4 regions of the Kitasatospora sp. NPDC059327 genome follow, and region 1 is predicted to be linked to each of the others. Evidence: riboswitches for the same ligand, from Rfam matches in the RefSeq annotation. Region 1 holds a riboswitch; each other region holds the start of a gene.
What was found. A riboswitch is a leader RNA that binds a small molecule or an ion and turns the genes downstream of it on or off. The one in region 1 is predicted to bind cobalamin.
Positions count from the first base shown of each region.

Region 2: it holds a riboswitch for cobalamin, as region 1 does, so the genes downstream of both, ACFXHB_RS04735 (CoA-acylating methylmalonate-semialdehyde dehydrogenase) here and ACFXHB_RS07345 (prenyltransferase/squalene oxidase repeat-containing protein) in region 1, are expected to answer to the same signal.
Region 3: it holds a riboswitch for cobalamin, as region 1 does, so the genes downstream of both, metE (5-methyltetrahydropteroyltriglutamate--homocysteine S-methyltransferase) here and ACFXHB_RS07345 (prenyltransferase/squalene oxidase repeat-containing protein) in region 1, are expected to answer to the same signal.
Region 4: it holds a riboswitch for cobalamin, as region 1 does, so the genes downstream of both, ACFXHB_RS14010 (cobalamin biosynthesis protein) here and ACFXHB_RS07345 (prenyltransferase/squalene oxidase repeat-containing protein) in region 1, are expected to answer to the same signal.

Region 1 covers NZ_JBHYYB010000007.1:150,227-154,069, forward strand. Annotated here, with positions in the region: gene ACFXHB_RS07330 (flagellar hook-length control protein FliK) at 1-285, shown strand, start outside; gene ACFXHB_RS07335 (hypothetical protein) at 375-716, opposite strand; gene ACFXHB_RS07340 (hypothetical protein) at 831-2,258, opposite strand; cobalamin riboswitch at 2,393-2,469, opposite strand; cobalamin riboswitch at 2,547-2,690, shown strand; gene ACFXHB_RS07345 (prenyltransferase/squalene oxidase repeat-containing protein) at 2,791-3,843, shown strand, end outside.
Region 2 covers NZ_JBHYYB010000005.1:5,419-9,261, reverse strand. Annotated here, with positions in the region: gene ACFXHB_RS04740 (acyl-CoA dehydrogenase family protein) at 1-756, opposite strand, end outside; gene ACFXHB_RS04735 (CoA-acylating methylmalonate-semialdehyde dehydrogenase) at 773-2,272, opposite strand; cobalamin riboswitch at 2,475-2,665, opposite strand; gene ACFXHB_RS04730 (hypothetical protein) at 2,989-3,843, shown strand, end outside.
Region 3 covers NZ_JBHYYB010000009.1:125,129-128,971, reverse strand. Annotated here, with positions in the region: gene ACFXHB_RS08935 (short-chain fatty acyl-CoA regulator family protein) at 1-1,406, shown strand, start outside; cobalamin riboswitch at 1,528-1,682, shown strand; gene metE (5-methyltetrahydropteroyltriglutamate--homocysteine S-methyltransferase) at 1,841-3,843, shown strand, end outside.
Region 4 covers NZ_JBHYYB010000018.1:80,535-84,377, forward strand. Annotated here, with positions in the region: gene ACFXHB_RS14005 (XRE family transcriptional regulator) at 52-768, opposite strand; cobalamin riboswitch at 1,009-1,171, shown strand; gene ACFXHB_RS14010 (cobalamin biosynthesis protein) at 1,267-2,238, shown strand; gene ACFXHB_RS14015 (cobyric acid synthase) at 2,235-3,776, shown strand; gene ACFXHB_RS14020 (putative cobaltochelatase) at 3,769-3,843, shown strand, end outside.

The DNA of each region.
Region 1 (3,843 bases):
GGCTGCGCGCTCGGTGACCCGGCCAGCGGCCTGGCCGCGTTGACCGGCGCCGGCTTCTCGTACGCCTTCCACCCGCGCTTCCCGGGTTTCGTCTGCACGATCAACGCCCTGCCGACCACCTGCACCAACCCGACCGGCAGCGCCTACTGGTCGTACTGGCACGCCCAGCACGGCGGCGCCTGGTCGTACAGCGGCCTGGGCGCGGGCAGTTACAACCCGGCGCCCGGCGAGGTCGAGGGCTGGGCCTTCGGCGCCGGCGCGCAGCCGGGCATCACCGCGCCCTGAGATCCGGCACGACGCCGCCCGGACCCACAGCCGAACGCCGGTGCCCCGGCCCCTCCCCTCGGAGGAGCCGGGGCACCGGCGGCACGGCTTCAGGCGTCCCGGGAGGCCCGGCGCCGGCGGGCGAGCCGGTCGGCCAGCAGGACCGTGGTGACCGCCGCGGCCGTGAACAGCAGGGTGTTCACCACCGTGCCGGCGGTGGTGAGCCATGCCGGTTCGTCGCCGCCCGGCAGCCGGGTCGCGGTGAACAGCCCGCCGATGCCGGTCAGCAGGCCCCGTGCGAGGTAGACGGCGGCCAGTGCGGCGAACCCGACGGGCAGGGTGAGGAGGAGCGCCGCGAGGTAGTACCGCCCGTTCTCCGTCAACCCGCCCAGGGCGGCCAGCACGCCGACCGAGGCCACGTAGCCGCCCGCCACCCATCTGGTCACGCTCATCGGTACCCGTTCCCCCTGTCCGGTGGCCCGGGCGGCGGATCCGCCGGGCCGTCGTGGTTCCCGCCCGCCGGGAGGGGGCCGACCGCGGATCGTCCCCCTCCCGGCGGCGTGCGGTCAACTGCCGTAGCGCAGCGACACGGTGTCGCCGAGATGGACGGTGGTGGCCCGGGTGGCGGCGCTCGCGGCGGCGCCGTCCAGGCCGACCTTCCAGGTGGAGGAACCGCTGTTGGCCGTGCCGTTGACCGCCGTGACGGTGCCGCCGCCGGTGGACGGCGTGACGGAGGTGACGCAGCCGCCCGGGGTGGCGCCGGCCGCCGCGTCCAGGACCTCGCCGAGGGTGGTGGCCGTGCCGGTCGGGGTGAGGGTGACGGCGCAGACCTTGAGCGCCCCGGTGCCGTCGTCGACGACCAGGGCGAGCCTGGCCGCGGTGCCGGCGGTGAACCCGCCGGTCGCCGCCCAGGCCGGTTCCCCGGCGGTGGTCGGGGCGGGCGGGGTGGCGGTGAAGCCGGCGCCCGCGACGGCGCGCAGGCCGTCGACGGAGGCGTAGGGGGACGGGGTGGTGTCGGTGGGCAGGTACTTGAAGCCGCCGCCGGGCTTGAACTGCTGGGCGATGAGGAAGTCGAGCGGGGTCTTGCCGGTGCCGCTGGTGAAGTCGGTGCCCTGGGGGTTGATGCCGCAGGCGTTGAGGCCGGACACGGCCCAGCCGTTGGAGTCGGTGTTCACGCCGAACATGGCGTTGAAGGCCCCGGACGAGGCGAGCTTGCCCTTGAGGAAGTTCTTGGCGGCGACGATCGCGGGATCGGTGTTGGCTACGCCGCCGGTGCACAGCGAGGCCATGGCCGCGCCGGTCATGTCGACGTCGCTGCCCTGGGCGAGGGCGGTCGGGTCGCCCGCGGCCTTGCTGTAGTTCCAGCCCCCGTCGTTGTGCTGGTTGGCGCGCACCGCGGTGACGGAGGCGTTCAGCAGGGCCTGCGGGGCGCGCTGGGCGCCCGCCTGGGTCCTGGCACCCGCGAGGGCGAGCAGGCCGAAGACGGTGCCGTTGAAGTTGGCGGACGGGCCGTAGTAGCCGGGTTCGGCGCTCTGCCAGTAGGCGGTGAGGTCGGCGAGGAGGTTGCGGGCCGGGCCCACTCGGGCGGGGTCGATGCCCGCCGCGTAGGCGTTGAGGATGCCGCGCTCGTAGTCCGTGACGACCGGCGAGCCGCCGGGCCAGCCGGGCGCGGCGAGCTGGTTGCGGTACACGAGGCGGGCGTTCTTGCTCGCGTCACCACCGGGGGTGACGTCCGCCGCTGCCGTGCCGGCGGCCGCAAGCGCGCTGAAGGCCCACTCGTTGGAGAGCCCGCCACCGGTGACGTAGCCGCCGTCGGCGGCCTGCAGGGACTTCAGGTAGGTGACACCGGTGCTCTTGGAGGTGGCTATCTGCGCGGGACTGGCCGTCGCGTGGGCGGGGACGGGGGTGAGCAGCAGCGCTCCGGCCGACAGCGCCACGGTGACGGCGGAGGCGGCACGGGACGGGGTGGTCCGCGAGGTGGTGGGGAGGGTCACGGGACAGGCTCCTTGGGGTGGCGGGCGCCGACCCTGCCCCGTGCGGTCCGGCGTCCGTTCGGGCGCGCGCGACCGCTGGAGCGGTCGCCGCCCGAATCGCGTGGGCCGGCATTCGCCGTGGTGCACGGCCGGGCGGGCATCCGGGCTCGGGGTGGCTCGAACGCCACCCCACACCGCTGCGCGTCAGCCCCGGATTCGCACCGGGTTCCCCCGTCAGGCCACCGCGGACGCTACCGTACGGCGCTCCCGATCACGAGGTGATGTGGTCGACATGACGACCCGTTGACTGTCCCTCGACCGACGTGGTCTGATGAACCGTTTTTCACCCTCGGCATTCAGGGGAAGCCGGTTCGATTCCGGCGCTGACCCGCAACCGTGGACCCACCTCCGGGTGGGTGAGCCGGAATGCCTGGACCGGGGGTCTGTTCCAAGCACATGCGTCGTCGCGGACTACGACGTGGTCGGGACGGTCCCTGCCCGGGTACCGTCGGCTGCGCCGTGGTCTCCTGCGTCGACCGACGAGGGAGTCGTCGTGAGGGTCAGCAGCAGTCGCACACGTCACAGAAGCCGGGACCTCGCCTCCCTGGTGGTCGCCGGCACGGTGGCGGCCGCCGCCTGCGGAACGGTCCTGCTCGGCCGGCCCGGCATCGCCGCCGCCGACCCGATCGAGCGGTGCACCGCGACGACCGGCGCGATCGTCGCCGTCGACTTCGGCCACTGGGGCGGCGGCATCGTCCGCGGTTGCGACGCCAACCCCACGACGGGGATGAACCTGCTGCACGCCGCGGGGTTCACCACCACCGGCACCGAGCACGACGGGCCGGCTTTCATCTGCCGGTTGGGCACCGGGAGCTTCGACGCCGGCACCCAGTACCCGACGCCGGCCGAGGAGTCGTGCGTCAACACCCCGCAGGCCACCGCGTACTGGTCGTACTGGATCGCCGCACCCGGCCAACAGGCCTGGTCCTACAGCCAGTTCGGCGCGGGGACGCAGAAGCCCAAGCCGGGCGAGGTCGAGGCCTGGGTGTACGGCGGCACCGACATCGGCGGCACCAGCGGCGCGCCGACCTTCACCCCGGACTCCGTCCGGGCCAAGAACGACGGCCCCTCGCCCTCGCCCACGGCGACCCCGAGCCCGACGTCGACCTCCACCGGGTCGCCGGCCGCCCCCGGCGACCCGGCGGCCGCGGCGGCCTGGCTGGCCGGGCGCCTCGTCGCCGGCGACCACATGGAGAACTGGGCCACCGAGGGGCCGGACTACCCGCGGACCGCGCTCACCGCCGTCGCGCTCGCCGCGGCGGGTACGCAGGATCCGGCGCTGCGCAAGGTGCTCGGCTTCCTCTCCACGCACACCGACGCGTTCCTCCTCCCCGAGGGTCCGACCGGCGCGCCCGACGCACGGGCCGCCGCGCTGCTGGCCCTCGTCGCCGAGAGCACCGGCCGCGACCCGCGCTCCTTCGGCGGCCGGGACCTGGTCGCCGCGCTCACCGACCACGTCTGCGCGGCGGCGGGGGAGAACGGCAAGTGCACCGCCGCCGGGGACTTCCTCGGGGCGGCCTCCCCCTGGGTCCAGACGCTCGGCGTC
Region 2 (3,843 bases), on a different contig from region 1:
CAACGCGTCCTGCGCGCCGCCGAGCGAGCAGGCGGCGATGCCCAGCCGGCCGCCGTTGAGGCCGCTCATCGCGAGCCGGAAGCCGGCGCCCTCCTCCCCGAGCAGCCGGTCGGCGGGCAGCCGGACACCGTCCAGCACGACCTGGCGGGTGGGCTGGGCGTTCCAGCCCATCTTGTGCTCGTTCGGACCGAAGGAGAGCCCGGGATCGTCCCGTTCGACGACGAAGGCGGAGATCCCGCGCGGCCCCTCGCCGCCGGTCCGGGCCATCACCACGTACAGCTCGGCGGCTCCGGCACCGGAGATGAACTGCTTGACGCCGTCCAGCACCCAGCCGTCGCCGTCCCGGACGGCGCGGGTGACGAGGGCGGCGGCGTCCGAACCCGCCCCCGGCTCGGTCAGGCAGTAGCTGCCCGGGCTGTCCATCGCGCACAGCCCGGGCAGCCAACGGGAGCGCTGCGCGGCCGTGCCGTGGCGGTCGACCATCCAGGCGACCATGTTGTGGATGGAGAGGTAGGCCGCGATCGAGGGGCAGCCGGTGGCCAGCGCCTCGAACACCAGCACCCCGTCCTGCCGGGTGAGCCCCGAACCGCCCTCGCCCTCGCGGACGTAGACACCGCCGAGTCCGAGTCCGGCGGCCTTGCGCAGCACGTCCAGCGGGAAGTGCTTGTCCCGGTCCCACGCGACCGCGTGCGGTGCCAGGTGCTCGCGCGCGAAGTCCCGGGTGGTCGCGGCGATGGCGCGCTGATCCTCCGTCATGGTGTGCACGGCGGCCTCAGCCCATCGTCGGGATGGTGAAGCTCGCGCCCTCCTTGACCCCGGAGGGCCAGCGCGAGGTGACGGTCTTGGTCCTGGTGTAGAAGCGGATCGCGTCCGGACCGTGCTGGTTGAGGTCGCCGAACCCGGAGCGCTTCCACCCGCCGAAGGTGTGGTACGCGACGGGGACCGGGATCGGCACGTTCACGCCGATCATCCCGGTGTGGACCCGCCGGGTGAAGTCCCGCGCGGTGTCGCCGTCCCGCGTGAAGATCGCCACGCCGTTGCCGAACTCGTGCTCGCTCGGCAGCCGCAGTGCCTCCTCGTAGTCCGCCGCACGGACCACGCACAGCACCGGGCCGAAGATCTCCTCGCGGTAGATCCGCATCCCGGGGGTGACCCGGTCGAACAGCGTGGCCCCCAGGAAGTAGCCGTCCTCGTACCCCGGCACGGTCAGCTCACGACCGTCGACGACCAGTTCGGCGCCCTCCTCGACGCCCAGGTCCAGGAATCCGCGCACCCGCTCCAGGGCGTCCCGGCCGACCAGCGGACCGAAGTCGGCCGCGGGGTCGTGCGAGGCGCCGACCCTGAGCGCGGCGATCCGCTCGATGAGCTTGGCGACCAGCGCGTCCGCGGTCTCCTCCCCCACCGGCACCGCGACGGAGACGGCCATGCACCGCTCGCCCGCGGAGCCGTACCCGGCGCCGATCAGCGCGTCGGCGGCCTGGTCGAGGTCGGCGTCCGGCATCACGATCAGGTGGTTCTTGGCGCCCCCGAAGCACTGCGCGCGCTTGCCCCGCGCGGCCGCCGTGGCGTAGACGTACTCGGCGACCGGTGTCGACCCGACGAACCCCAGCGCCTGCACCCGCGGATCGTCGAGCAGCGTGTCCACCGCCTCCTTGCCGCCGTTGACGACGTTCAGCACCCCCGGCGGCAGGCCCGCCTCGACGAACAGCTCGGCGAGCCGCAGCGGCACCGACGGGTCGCGCTCGGAGGGCTTGAGCACGAAGGCGTTTCCGCAGGCGATCGCGGGCGCCGCCTTCCACAGCGGAATCATCGCGGGGAAGTTGAACGGGGTGATGCCCGCGACCACCCCGAGCGGCTGGCGCAGCGAGTACACGTCGATGCCGGTACCGGCGCTGTCGGTGAACTCGCCCTTGAGCAGGTGCGGGACACCGGCGGCGAACTCCACCACCTCCAGCCCGCGCTGGAGGTCGCCGTGGGCGTCGGCGACGGTCTTGCCGTGTTCGGCGGAGAGCAGCCGGGCCAGCGACTCGCGCTCGGCCTCGACCAGTTGGAGGAAGCGCAGCAGCACCCGGGCCCGCCGCTGCGGGTTCCAGGCGGCCCACTCGACCTGGGCCTGTTCGGCGTCGGCGATCGCCGCCTCGGTCTCGGCCCGGCTCGCCAGTGGAACACGTGCCTGGACCGTACCGGTGTTGGGGTCGTACACGTCGCCGAACACCCCGGAGGTGCCGGCGACGTGCTTGCCGCCGATGTAGTGGTTGAGCTCACGGATCATCACAAGCCTGCTCTCGTCAGGATGTCAGGTGGATCCGAGGGAACTGGGGCACGGCGGCACCGCCGTGGGCCCGGTGCGGGCACACGGGTACCGCCGGGCGCGGCACACCGTCAGGGGGACGGGCACACCGCGGCCGTCGCAGGATCACCAGGGTCGGGAGGCGCGCAGACCGGTGCCATGCGTGTTTGCTCCATCCTCGTGGACAACACGGAACACCCGCAGTCGGTATCCTGACTCCCGGATCACCGCGCGCCGCCCGGCCTTCCCGGCTGGCTGCCAGTGGCTGGTACTGCGACGACGCACTCCCCGGTCACAGTGGCGGGACCGTGCCGGATTCACACCGGCTTCCCTGCACTGCGGGCCTTGTCCACGACCATATAGTTGGACGTCCTACTAAGTCCAGGGGTCGAGCCGCACCGTATCGCCACCCTCGCCCGGCCGCCGCCGCCATGACCGTCCACCGCGCGCGCCCGCCACCCGCGACAGCCGCGAACTGCGGCGAAGCCCCTGCAGTGATGATCAACTAGCCTGCGGACATTCATCTTTGACACAACATCACGTCTTTGTTTGGTAACGGCGAAAGCGTATGGTGCCGGATCGTTCCGGGCAGGTACATGCTGTGGGCATGCACGCGCGACGCCTTCGCCGTACCCGGCCGACGCGTCCGCGCGGGCCCACGGGGAAGTCGTTGTCGCGCGAAGGTCGGCGATGGTCAGATGAGCACATTCGACATGTGGAACTGTTTCGTCTGCGGCACGGCCTGCTCGGCGGCCACCGCCCGCTGCCCCACCTGCGGGGCCGGACCGGGCGGCTACACCCCGGGCCCGGCCGGGCCCCCCGGGCCGCCCCTGCCGGCCGGGCCGCTCGTGCCGGGGCCCGTGAAGCCCATGCCGTCGATGGCCCCGACCTTCGCACCGGCCGGCCCCGCCCCCGGCGGTACCGCGGCACCGCCGCCGTCGAGCAGCTGGACACCGGCGCCCCAGCCCGGCCCCCAGCCGCCGGCCCGGCACCTGGCCACGGACGCCACCCGCTACCTCTGCGCGGCCGTGCAGCTGGAGAGCGACCTGGGCAACCGGGCCATCGAGTCCGTCCTCAAGGAGACGCACCGCGCCATCGCCTCCTCCCCCGGTGTCGACCTGGTCTGCGTCCTGCGCTACGCGCTCGCCGCGCGCGCCCGGCAGACCACCGCCCAGGTCCTGCTCGCCCTGACCGCGATCGCCCTGCTGGCCTCCTTCGGCTACCAGCCCCTCTCCGACCCCTCGGACTCCGTCGTCCCGATCCCCCTGCCGCCCCTCGCCCTCCCGCTCCTCGCCGTCGCCTGGGGCATCGTGCTGGTCGAACGGCTCATCGCCTTCTACAGCGTGCTCCGGCCCAAGCTGCGCCGGGACGCCTTCGACCCCGCCCAGGCACCGAGCGCCCGGCCCCAGGACGAGAACCTGCTGAGCCTGCTGGCCACCGAGGACCAGCAGGGGAACGTCTCGGTCTTCTCCGGCTACGAGCCCTTCCTCGGCTACGGCCGGCTGCTGAACAGCTGGAACTTCACCGTCGCCGTGGACCGGCCCGACGAGTCC
Region 3 (3,843 bases), on a different contig from region 1:
CGGCGCTCGCCCGGCTGCTCGACCTGTCCCCCAGCTACCTCAACCAACTGGAGCACGACGCCCGCCCGCTCACCGTCCCGGTGCTGCTGCGCCTCACCGAGGCCTTCGGCGTCGACGCCGGGTACTTCGCGCCGCCGGACACCGCCCGGCTCACCGCCGAGTTGCGCGACTCGCTCGGCGAGGAGCTCCTCGCCGGCCGCCTCACCCCGGGCGACCTGGACGACCTCGCCACCCGACTGCCCGCCGTGGCCCGGGTGCTGGCAGACCTCGGCCGCGGCCGCCGGGCGGCCGCCGAGCAGCTCGCCGTCCTCACCGGGGACCGCGGCCCGGCCGCCGACACCGCCCGCACACCGCACGAGCTGGTCCGCGAGTTCTTCTACCGTCGCCGCAACTACCTCCATGAACTCGACCTCGCCGCCGAGGAGTTGGCCGCCGAGATCGGCCTGCGGCGGGGCGGGGTCCGGGAGGCCCTGGCCGAGCGGCTCGCGGCCGGGCACCAGGTCCGGCCGGTCGTCGGGGGCGAGCACCTGCACGCGTACGACCCGGACAGCCGGGTGCTGCGGCTGTCCGACCGGCTGCGCCCGGGCCAGCAGGCGTTCCGGATGGCGACCCAGCTGGCCTACCTGGAACACGACGCGCTGCTCGGTGAACTCGCCGCCGAGGACAGCGCGCCCGGGTCGACCGCCTGGTCCCTGACCCGGATCGGGCTGGCCAACTACTTCGCCGCCGCCCTGGTCCTGCCCTACCGGGTCTTCCACGCCGAGGCGGAGGCGGCGCGCTACGACATCGAGCACCTCGCCGACCACTTCGGGCTGGGGTACGAGACCGTCTGCCACCGCCTCAGCACGCTCCAGCGGCCCCGGCTGCGCGGGGTGCCGTTCTCCTTCGTCCGGGTCGACCGGGCCGGCAACGTCTCCAAGCGCCAGTCCGCCACGGACTTCCACTTCTCCCGCACCGGCGGCACCTGCCCGCTGTGGAACGTCTACGAGGCCTTCGCCGCCCCCGGCCGGGTGCACGTCCAGGTCGCCGCGATGCCCGACGGCCGGCGCTACCTGTGGACCGCCCGGGCGGTGTCCCGCTCACCGGGCGGCTGGGGGCGGCCGGGCAAGACCTTCGCCGTCGGCCTCGGCTGCGAGCTCCGGCACGCGTCCAGGCTCGTCTACTCCGCCGGGCTCGACCTCGCGGACGAGGCGGCCGCGACCCCGATCGGCCTCGGCTGCAAGGCGTGTGAGCGCCCCGCCTGCCCGCAGCGGGCCGCGCCCGCGGTCGGCCTGCCCCTGGCGGTGGACGAGCACACCAGCACCTTCGTGCCCTATCCCGTCCGGGTCGGAGCGGCGGTTCGCCCGGGCGGCGCCGCACAGCCGGGGGGAGCGGGGCGGTCCGGGGGAGCGGGGCCGCGGGGGTGACGGGGCGCCTCACCTGCCCACGCCACCATCCGCGATCCGGACAATCGCCGACGCGACGCCGTCGATGGGCCTAGGGTGGGCGGTGCAGTCGGTTCGCCGTGTCCTCCAGCCACGGCGTCGCAAGAGGGAACCCGGTGGAAATCCGGGACTGCCCCGCAGCGGTGAGTGGGAACGACCGCCGTCACATGCACTGGGTCCCAGCGGGGCCCGGGAAGCGACGGCCAGTAGGGGTCCGCCTGGTTCGCCAGATGGACGTGCCCGCGAGTCCGAAGACCTGCCACTGCCCGCGTGCACCCCGCACGCGGTGATCTCGGTGACCTCGAGGGCGGGTCGGCGGAGCGGGCGGGCCCATCCTGGTGCCGTGCCCCCACTGTCGTACCTCCACGCCGTCGCGCTCTCCCGGGATCGCAGCGCGACTCGCGAAGGAGAGTTCCGTGTCATCGAGTTCCACCGCCCCGCAGGCCACCGTGTACGGCTACCCGCGGCAGGGTGCCGACCGGGAGCTGAAGAAGGCCGTCGAGGGGTACTGGGCCGGCCGCGTCACCGCCGCCGCCCTGCACGCCGTCGCCGCCGGACTGCGCCGGGACAACTGGCGCCGGCTGACCGAGGCGGGCGTCACCGAAGTCCCCACCGGCGACTTCTCGCTCTACGACCACGTCCTGGACACCACGGTCGCGGTCGGCGCGATCCCGGCCCGCCACCGCGCCGCCGTCGCGGCCGACCCGCTGGACGGCTACTTCGCCATGGCCCGTGGCACGCAGGAGGTCGCACCGCTGGAGATGACCAAGTGGTTCGACACCAACTACCACTACTTGGTACCCGAGTTGGGCCCGGACACGGTCTTCGTGGCGAACTCCGCGAAGCCGGTCGCCGAACTGCGTGAGGCCCTGGAGGCCGGTCACCGCGCCCGGCCGGTGCTGGTCGGCCCGCTGACGTACCTGCTGCTCGCCAAGCCCGCCCCCGGCGTGGCCGCGGACTTCCGGCCGATCACCCTGCTGGACCGGCTGCTGCCCGTCTACGCCGAACTCCTCGCCGACCTGCGCGCCGCGGGCGCCGAGTGGGTCCAGCTCGACGAACCGGCCCTGGTCCAGGACCGCACTCCGGCCGAGCTGAACGCCGCCACCCGGGTCTACCGCGAACTCGGCGGGCTCACCGACCGCCCCCGGCTGCTGGTCGCCAGCTACTTCGACCGTCTCGGCGAGGCCCTCCCCGTCCTGGCCAAGGCCCCGATCGAGGGCATCGGCCTGGACTTCACCGGTCCGGGCGCCGCCAACCTCGACGACCTCGCCGCCGTCGGCGGCCTGCCCGGCAAGCGCCTGGTCGCGGGCGTGGTGGACGGCCGCAACATCTGGATCAACAACCTGGAGAAGTCCCTCGCCACCCTCGGCACCCTGCTCGGGCTGGCCGACCGGGTCGACGTCGCGCCGTCCTGCTCCCTGCTGCACGTCCCGCTCGACGCCGACGCCGAGCGGGACCTCGACCCGCAGGTCGCCCGCTGGCTGGCCTTCGCCCGCCAGAAGACCACCGAGATCGCCACCCTGGCGCGCGGCCTGGCCCACGGCACTGACACCATCGCGGCCCAACTGGCCGCCAACCGTGCCGACCTGGCCTCCCGCGCCGCCTCCGCGCTGACCCACGACCCGGCCGTCCGGGCCCGCGTCGCCGCCACCACCCCCGCGGCCGCCCGCCGCGCCCAGGCCTACCCCGAGCGCGCCGAGGCGCAGCGGACCAGGCTGAACCTGCCGCTGCTGCCGACCACCACCATCGGCTCCTTCCCGCAGACCACCGAACTGCGCACGGCCCGCGCCGATCTGCGGGCCGGCCGCATCGACGACGGCACCTACCGGGACCGGATGCGGGCCGAGGTCCGTGAGGTGATCGCCTACCAGGAGAAGACGGGCATCGACGTCCTGGTCCACGGCGAGCCGGAACGCAACGACATGGTCCAGTACTTCGCCGAGCAGCTGACCGGCTACCTGGCCACCCGGCACGGCTGGGTGCAGTCCTACGGCACCCGCTACGTCCGCCCGCCGGTGCTGGCCGGCGACATCTCCCGCCCGCACCCGATGACCGTCGACTGGTACCGCTACGCCGCCGATCTGACGGACCGTCCGGTCAAGGGCATGCTCACCGGCCCGGTGACCATGCTCGCCTGGTCCTTCGTCCGGGACGACCAGCCGGTGGGCGACACCGCCCGGCAGGTCGCGCTCGCCCTGCGCGACGAGGTGACCGACCTGGAGGCGGCCGGCGCGGCCGTCATCCAGGTCGACGAGCCGGCGCTGCGCGAGACCCTGCCGCTGCGGGCGGCCGACCGCCCCGGCTACCTGGCCTGGGCCACCGAGTCGTTCCGGCTCTCGACCTCCGGGGTCCGCGCCGACACCCAGATCCACACCCACATGTGCTACGCCGAGTTCGGCGCGATCATGACCGCGATCGA
Region 4 (3,843 bases), on a different contig from region 1:
CGGAGAAGGCAAGCGGAGGACGGAAGGGGGAGCGGGGAGGACCGCGGCCGGTCAGACCGGGATCTCGGTCTCCAGCCGCCCCAGCAGCTCCCAGAACCGCTCGCCCGGCGGCCGGGCCGCCTGCGCCGCCTCGGGGCCCGCCGCCGGGGCCGGGGAGCCCCAGCTGCCGGCGCCCCAGTGGGAGGTGACCTGGTACTCCTTCTGCAGCGCCGTCAGCACGGTGGCGAGGTCGTCCTCGTGTACCGGCACGATCCGGCCGATCGGCCGCACGTGCGCCTGCCAGCGGCTGTCCACGCACTGCCGCAGCCGCCGGTCCAGCTCGTCCGCCCGGCCCGTCACCGCGACCAGCTCGCGCAGCGTCAGGCCGAGCACCTGGGCCAGCGCGTACGTCTGCTCCTGCTCGCCGTCCCACCGCCCGGTCGCCTCGGCCTGCTGGTACTGCCGCAGGGCGATGCCGATCCGGCGGGCCGCGCTCTCCTGGTTGAGCTCCCGGGCGACCCGGAAGTCCCGCAGCCGGGCCGGGCGGACGCCCATCAGCTGGGCCGGCGGGCACCAGAGCGCCCGGGCCAGCGCGATGAACTCCTCCTCGGTGGGGCGCAGCGCGCCGCTCTCCCAGCCGAGCAGGTGGGTGGGCAGCAGCCGGACACCGTGCGCGGCCATGCCCTCGACCACCTGGTCGGGGGTCAGGCCGAGTCCGGCGCGGTGCGCGCGGGCGGCCGCGGGCGAGAAGGGCACCGGAGGCACGGCGGGTGGCTGTCTGCGTCGCATGGGACCCGACGGTAGGGGGTGGTCCGGCCGCCCCCCAGCCGCCGAACACACGAAGCGGGCCTGGAGGGTTCTCCAGGCGACTGGACGATCACACAGGCTGTCATGCCCCTGCGGGGGGTGGTGATCAGAGGTAGCGACGGGGCCGGGAAACCCCCGGGCGCTGTGACCAACCCCTCCGTGACCTTGGTTGACGCACGGTTCGGCCGCGTGATGGGATCCTTCAGCCAAACGGAGGCATGCAGAGGAAGCCGGTGCGAGTCCGGCGCGGTCCCGCCACTGTCACCGGGGAGCACACTCGGAGTCCCTCCTCGCCCGACGCGGCGCCGGAGGGGTCCATCACGGCGAGCCGTCAGCGGCGGCCGGAGGCCCGGGGGTGCGTTCGACCCCGGAAGCCAGGAGACTCTCGCCCCCGGTTCGTCGATCCAGGGCGCGGACCCTGAGTGAGGACACGCACGCGATGCAGGCTGCCCCGACCTTCCGAGCCCTCTGCTGTCCACCGTGCGCCCGCTGACCCGCGCCGCCGCCTTCGCGCTGGGCGCCGTCGCCGGATACCTCGCCGACGCCCGTTTCGCCGATCCGCGGCGCGGCCACCCGGTGGCCGTCTTCGGCGGCGCGGCCGGCCGGCTGGAGCGGCGGATCTGGCGCGACGACCGCGCGGTCGGCACCGCCTTCACCGCGCTCTGCGTGGGCACCGTCGCCGCCGGCGCGGTGGCCGCCGACCGCACCCTGGGCCGCCGGCCGCTCGGGCGGGCCGCGCTGGCCGCCGCCGCGACCTGGACGGTGCTCGGCGGCACCTCGCTCACCCGCGAGGCCCGCACGATCGGGCGCTCGCTCGCCGCGCACGACCTCGCGGCGGCGCGCGAGCGGCTGCCGCACCTGTGCGGACGCGACCCGAGCGCCCTCGACGAGCAGCAGATCGCCCGCGCGGTGGTCGAGTCGGTCGCCGAGAACACCGCCGACGCCGTGGTCAACGCGCTCGTCTGGGGCGCCCTCGCGGGCACGCCCGGGCTGCTGGCGTTCCGCGCGGTCAACACCCTCGACGCGATGGTCGGCCACCGCTCGCCCCGCCACACCCGGTTCGGCTGGGCCTCGGCCCGGCTGGATGACCTGGCGGGCTGGCCGGGCGCCCGGCTGACCGCGCTGCTGGCGGTCGCCGCCGCGCCCGAGCCCCGGACGGCCTGGCGGGTCTGGCGCCGGGACGGCTCCGCCCACCCCAGCCCCAACGCGGGCCAGGCCGAGTCGGCCTTCGCCGGCGCCGTCGGGGTGCGCCTCGGCGGCACCCTGCGGTACGGCACCCGGGTGGAGCACCGGCCGGTCCTGGGCGGCGAGCTGCGGCCGGTGACGGTGGACGATATCGAGCGCGCCTGCCGGCTCTCCCGCCGGGTGGGGCTGCTCGCACTGGGTACGACCGTCGCCGGGCACGCCGTCGTGCGGGCCTTCGGGGCGGGGACGAGAAGGGGGAGCGCGTGAGCAACGCACTGCTGGTCGCCGGGACGACCTCGGACGCCGGGAAGAGCGTGGTCACCGCCGGCATCTGCCGCTGGCTGGCCCGTCAGGGCGTCGCCGTGGCGCCGTTCAAGGCGCAGAACATGTCCTTGAACTCCTTCGTCACCGCCGACGGCGCGGAGATCGGCCGCGCCCAGGCGATGCAGGCCCAGGCCGCCCGGGTGGAGCCCGAGGCGGCGATGAACCCGGTGCTGCTGAAGCCCGGCGCGGACGGCCGCAGCCAGGTGGTGCTGCTCGGCCGGGCGGTCGCCGAGGTCGGCGCGCTGGACTACCGCGAGCGCAAGCCCGTCCTGCTGGAACGGGCCCTGGAGTGCCTGGCCGACCTGCGCCGCCGCTACGACGTGGTGGTCTGCGAGGGCGCCGGGTCACCCGCCGAGATCAATCTGCGCGACCGGGACATCGCCAACATGGGCCTGGCCACCGCCGCCGCGCTGCCCGTCGTGGTGGTCGGCGACATCGACCGCGGCGGCGTGTTCGCGGCGATGTACGGGACGCTGGCGCTGCTGTCCCAGGAGGACCAACGGCATGTCGCGGGCTGGCTCGTCAACAAGTTCCGCGGCGACGCGCGGCTGCTGGCGCCCGGGCTGGAGATGCTCCGCGAGCTGACCGGCCGTCCGGTCCTGGGCACCCTGCCGATGCTGTCCGGGCTCTGGCTGGACGCCGAGGACTCGCTGGACCTGACCACCGTGGTGGACCGCACCGAGGGCCGCGGGCCGCTCGGCACCGACGTGCTGCGGGTGGCCGTGGTGCGCTTCCCCCGGCTCTCCAACTTCACCGACGTGGACGCGCTGGCGCAGGAGCCCGGGGTGCTGGTCCGCTGGGCCACCCGGCCCGAGGAGCTGGCCGACGCCGACCTGGTGATCCTGCCCGGCACCCGGGCCACCGTGGCCGACCTGGCCTGGCTGCGCGAGCGCGGCCTGGAGCCGGCCCTGCGGGCCCGGGCCGCGGCCGGGCTGCCGGTCCTCGGCGTCTGCGGCGGCTACCAGATGCTGACGCGCGCCATCCACGACGAGGTCGAGTCCCGGGCCGGCGCCGTCGACGGCCTGGCCCTGCTGCCCGCCCACGTCCGGTTCGGCGCCGAGAAGGTGCTCGCCCGGCCGGTCGGCCGGGCGTTCGGGCAGCCGGTCGCGGGCTACGAGATCCACCACGGCGTGGTGACCGTCGAGGGCGGCACCGCGTTCGTCACCGACGAGGACGGCCGGAGCCTGGACGGCTGCCGGGTCGGACCGGTCTGGGGGACGACCTGGCACGGCGTGCTGGAGAACGACGACTTCCGCCGCGCGCTGCTGCGCAAGGTGGCCGAGGCGACGGGCCGGGCCTTCGTGCCCGCCCCGGACACGTCGTTCGCCGAGGCGCGCGAGGCCCGGCTGGACCGGCTGGGCGACCTGATCGAGGAGCACGCGGACACCGACGCGCTGTGGAAGCTGATCGAGGGCGGGGTGCCGGCCGCGGGTTCGCTGCCGTTCCTGCCGCCCGGGGCCCCCTTGGAGAATCATGAGTGACGTCCGCTACCCCTTCACCGCGATCGTCGGAATGGCCGACCTGCGGCTCGGGCTGCTGCTCAACGCG